DNA from 2 places in the Mesorhizobium sp. f-mel genome. Region 2 is predicted to be linked to the other one. Evidence: riboswitches for the same ligand, from Rfam matches in the RefSeq annotation. Region 2 holds a riboswitch; the other holds the start of a gene.
What was found. Region 2 has a riboswitch for cobalamin ahead of ACWUKX_RS05135 (DUF1636 family protein). Riboswitches for the same ligand answer to the same signal wherever they lie in the genome.
Positions count from the first base shown of each region.

Region 1 (2,199 bases), on a different contig from region 2:
CAGGTCGTCGGATAGTGATAGAGCAGCAGCGAGCCGATGCGCTCGGTCGAAACGCTGTCGGAAAGGTTCTTCTTCACCGCGCGTCTTCCCGTCATCGTGTAGCTGACGGCATCGCGCAGCAGCGGCGCGCGGGTGGCACGATACTGCCCGGCCGGATCGATGCGGAACCTGCTCGGCAAGCCCGCCGCCTCGCATTTCGCCCAGTGCATGAGCATCTCCGGATCGCTATCGGCGCCCTGCACGCCAGTCACGGTCGGCGCTTCCGGGAATGTCTTGCACAGTTCCGGATGGTTGCCGGCGCAATGGTAGCACTCGCGGTTGTTTTCCCAGACGAGCTTCCAGTTGCCCTTCTCGACGATGGTCGATTCGAAGGCGATTTTTGCGTCGCGCAGCCGGTGCGGCAGGAGGTAAGGCTCGATCATGGCGCGCATCGGCGCGAAATCGGCGGGCTTCTTGGCCAGGCAGATGAAGATGTAGCCGCCAACGCTTTCGCAAGCCACCGGCTTCAGGCTGAACTGGCTCTTGTCGAAGCCGTCCGCCATCTGCCTTGCGAACAAAAGCCGGCCATCCAGCTCGTAGGTCCACTGGTGATAGGGGCAGACAAGCTTCGCCGCCGTGCCTCTGTCGGCGTTGCAGACGCGGCTCCCGCGATGCCGGCAGGAATTGTGGAAGGCATTGATCCTGCCTTGCTGGTCGCGGACCAGCACGACCGGATAGTCGCCGACCTGGGCAGTGATGTAGCTGCCCGGCTTCGGCAACTCGCAATCGTGGCCGATGAACAGCCAGTCGCGATACCAGATCAGCTCCATGTCGAGCTTGAAGAAATCGGCATCAGTATAGAAGGGCTGCTCGAGCGAATAGCCTGCCCTGCGGCCGTGCAAGAGCCTCAGCATGTCGTTGCGCGCATCCATGTCCTGTTCCTTATAACCGTCGCATCGGCCCGAAATCGGAATCGATTTCGGAAAGCACGATGCGCAATTCAAAGTCTTCGAGCGTGTTTTGTGCGTCCAAATGGACGCACGTCGCTCCAAAGACTGAACTGGTGGTGATGGAGGAAGGATCGCTCGCAGGCCGGCGGACAGGCCAGACATGCATCATCCACCTCTTGACCGCCCACCGCGATCAGTCGTGTCTAGAAATCTCGGGCTGGTTTCCGGGCTCTGGAGTGTCCTTGCGGACTCATCGCGACACCTTCCCAGGCTTGTGGCCCAGTGGTCTCCCGTTGCGACTTGAACTCCACCACCGTTGCGGGGGCAGCGCCGGGTTCTGACCGGCTTCCCAATTCTCCGCTTCGTCGTCACCAAGCGGCACCTGAGTTGGCGTGATCTAATCATGACGGATGGCTGACTGTCGGCATGAAAGCGACATCGTATCCATGCGGCGCGACACGGCGGCGAAACCCTGTGGGCCGGGATTTGAGGGGGATGAATTTGCACCCGGCTGCGAGCGCTGCCGGTTCTGAAGGCACGCCGGATTTAACCATTGCAGGGCGCCTAAATGGTTAACGATTCGACAACAACTCAGCACCGGCTTTTAAGCCGCATCTAAAATCGAACCGAACGGTTCGTTTCTGTTGACAATGCGTGCATGACGCTGTGAACGCAGGTCGGGCAATTCGTCAAATGGTCGAATGGCGCCTTTGGCATAAACCTCTGAAACAAAAAATAAAATAACCCTACTGGAAGCATCTGGTACAATTTCAAGGTGTAGATTCTTGGTCCACACGGAACAACTTAGTGATTGGAATCCGCCGAACAACCTTCCCACATCGGGGCTGTCCGACGCGAATTCCTCCCAAGACACGCCGCTAGACGGACGGAAAATTAAGATACTGGAGTACCAAAAATGAAAAAGATTGCTCTTACTGCCGTCGCCGTTCTGGCCATCACCGGCAGCGCCTTTGCTGGCAGCGACCATTATGGGTCCAACGGCGCCAACCAGCCGGCCGCTGCGGTCGACAACAGCTCGTATACGGCTTCCATTCAGAAGCCGGCTCACGCTGAAAAGCCCGTTGTCCAGGGCGCCGACCGCAACCTTTTCGGCAACAATTAACAGCTGATCCCAAACAGCAGAGCGGCGTTGTCTTTCATAAAGACCGCGGCCGCCGCGCTGAGGGGATACGACAATTCAGGAGTACTAGAAATGAAGAAGATCATTCTTGCCGCCGCCGCCATTCTGGCCGTCTCCGGCAGCGCTTTT
Region 1 covers NZ_JBSPTO010000014.1:74,054-76,252, reverse strand. The annotation lists gene ACWUKX_RS18230 (aromatic ring-hydroxylating oxygenase subunit alpha) at 1-911, opposite strand, end outside; cobalamin riboswitch at 1,128-1,330, opposite strand; gene ACWUKX_RS18225 (DUF680 domain-containing protein) at 1,846-2,052, shown strand; gene ACWUKX_RS18220 (DUF680 domain-containing protein) at 2,143-2,199, shown strand, end outside.
Region 1: linked by a shared signal. The riboswitch ahead of ACWUKX_RS18230 (aromatic ring-hydroxylating oxygenase subunit alpha) and the one ahead of ACWUKX_RS05135 (DUF1636 family protein) in region 2 are both predicted to bind cobalamin.

Region 2 (2,199 bases):
CGGCCTGCTGCAGATCGATTCCGTCAGTGCGGTGGTGCGTGCTCACTATATGCCGCTCTATTCGCGGCTTGGCCCCTACCCGCTTGCGCTGCTCGACAACGCCGCCGTGACGCGCAAGCGCAAAGTCTTCGAATATTGGGCGCATGAAGCCTCCTTTCTGCCGGTCGAGACCTATCCACTGATGCGCTGGCGCATGGAGCGGGCCGAGCGCGGCGAGGAAATGTATAACGGGCTGGCCAAGTGGGGCCGCGAACGCGCCGCCTACATTGAAGACATCTATCGCGAGGTCGTTCAACGCGGCCCGATCGCCGCTTCCGCCCTGGAAGGCCAGAAAGGCTCGGGCGGCTGGTGGGGCTGGAGCGATGCCAAGCACGCTTTCGAATGGCTGTTCTGGGCCGGCCGCATCACCACGGCGTCGCGTCGTGGCTTCGAGCGGCTCTACGATCTGCCGGAGCGCGTGCTGCCGCCTGCGATACTTGCCCTGCCAGTGCCCTCCCCTGAGGATGCGCACCGCGAATTGCTGCGCATTTCCGCCCGCGCCCACGGGGTCGCGACGGCGGGCGACCTGCGCGATTATTTCCGCCTCTCTCCAGCCGACATCAAGGGCCGGATTGAGGAACTAGTCGACGCCGGCGATCTTTTGCCCGTACGCGTCGAAGGCTGGGACAAGCCTGCCTATCTTTACAAGGACGCCCGTTTTCCGCGCAAGATCAAGGCGCGTGCGCTGCTCGCTCCGTTCGATCCCGTCGTCTTCGAGCGGGCGCGCACGGAAAGACTGTTCGACTTCCGCTATCGCATCGAGATCTACACCCCCGTCGAAAAGCGCCAGTACGGCTATTATGTGCTGCCGTTCCTGCTCGGCGAAAGGATCGTGGCGCGCATCGACCTCAAGGCCGACCGCCCCGCCGGCGTGCTGCGCGTCCATGCCGCCTATGCCGAGCCCGGCGCCCCGCCGAAAACCGCCGCCGAACTCTTCGAGGAGTTGAAGGTGATGCAGGGTTGGCTGGGATTGGAGCGCATCGACGTGACTCCGGCCGGCGACCTGGGTTCGGCTCTCGCCAACATTGCCGCATCGTAGACGTGCGTTGACACGACTGCCTGCACAGGCCTAAATCCAATCCAGACGGTCTCCTCTCGGCAAAGGGAGGAGCCAAGAGGGAATGCGGTGCGAAATTCCGATTTCAAATCCGCGGCTGTCCCCGCAACTGTAAGCGACGAGCCAAGGCCGAAAACCACTGGGACGGTCCCGGGAAGGCGGCACCAAGGCGATGACGCGCGAGCCAGGAGACCTGCCGTCTAGGACAAAAGAATCCGATCGCCTGGCGGGTTTTCCGGGCAAGGAGCCTGATTTGGAACGCGACAGCAGTTTTTCGGCTGAGACAGCGGACGTATTGCCCGATAGTGATCCCCTGGCCGGCATCACGGTGATTGTCTGCGCCTCCTGCCGTGACGAGACCGGCTCCGACGCCCATCCCCGCGCCGGCGAATTGTTGGCCGAAGACACGCGCCGCGCCGCCTCCGGCGAAAATATCCGTATCCGCAGCGTCGAATGCCTCGGCAACTGCAAGCGCCGGCTGAGCGCCGCGATCCTGCGCGACGGCTGCTGGAGCTACGTCTTCGGCGACCTGACCACGACAAGCGGCGCCGATCTCGTCGCTGGCGCAAAGCTCTTCGCCACCTCGACGGACGGCCTCATTCCGTGGCGCGGCCGCCCCGATTGCCTGAAGCGCGGCCTCATCGCCCGCATCCCTCCCCTCGACCTTTTGAAGGATCAGATATGACCGCTTCCGTCTCCCGCGTGCCCTGCACCGTCGTCACCGGCTTCCTCGGCGCCGGCAAGACGACGCTGATCCGCCATCTGCTCGAAAACGCCGGGGGCAAGCGGCTGGCCATCATCGTCAACGAGTTCGGCGACATCGGCATCGACGGCGAGATCCTCAAGGGATGCGGCATCGACACCTGCCCCGAGGAAAATATCGTCGAGCTGGCCAATGGCTGCATCTGCTGCACCGTCGCCGACGATTTCGTCCCGGCGCTCGACCAGATCCTGTCGCTGACGCCGAAGGTCGACCATATCCTGATCGAAACCTCTGGGCTGGCTCTGCCCAAGCCGCTGGTCCAGGCCTTCCAGTGGCCGTCGGTGAAGAGCCGGGTGACCGTGGACGGGGTCGTCGCCGTGGTCGACGGACCGGCGCTGGC
Region 2 covers NZ_JBSPTO010000002.1:224,768-226,966, forward strand. The annotation lists gene ACWUKX_RS05130 (winged helix-turn-helix domain-containing protein) at 1-1,078, shown strand, start outside; cobalamin riboswitch at 1,108-1,311, shown strand; gene ACWUKX_RS05135 (DUF1636 family protein) at 1,350-1,781, shown strand; gene cobW (cobalamin biosynthesis protein CobW) at 1,778-2,199, shown strand, end outside.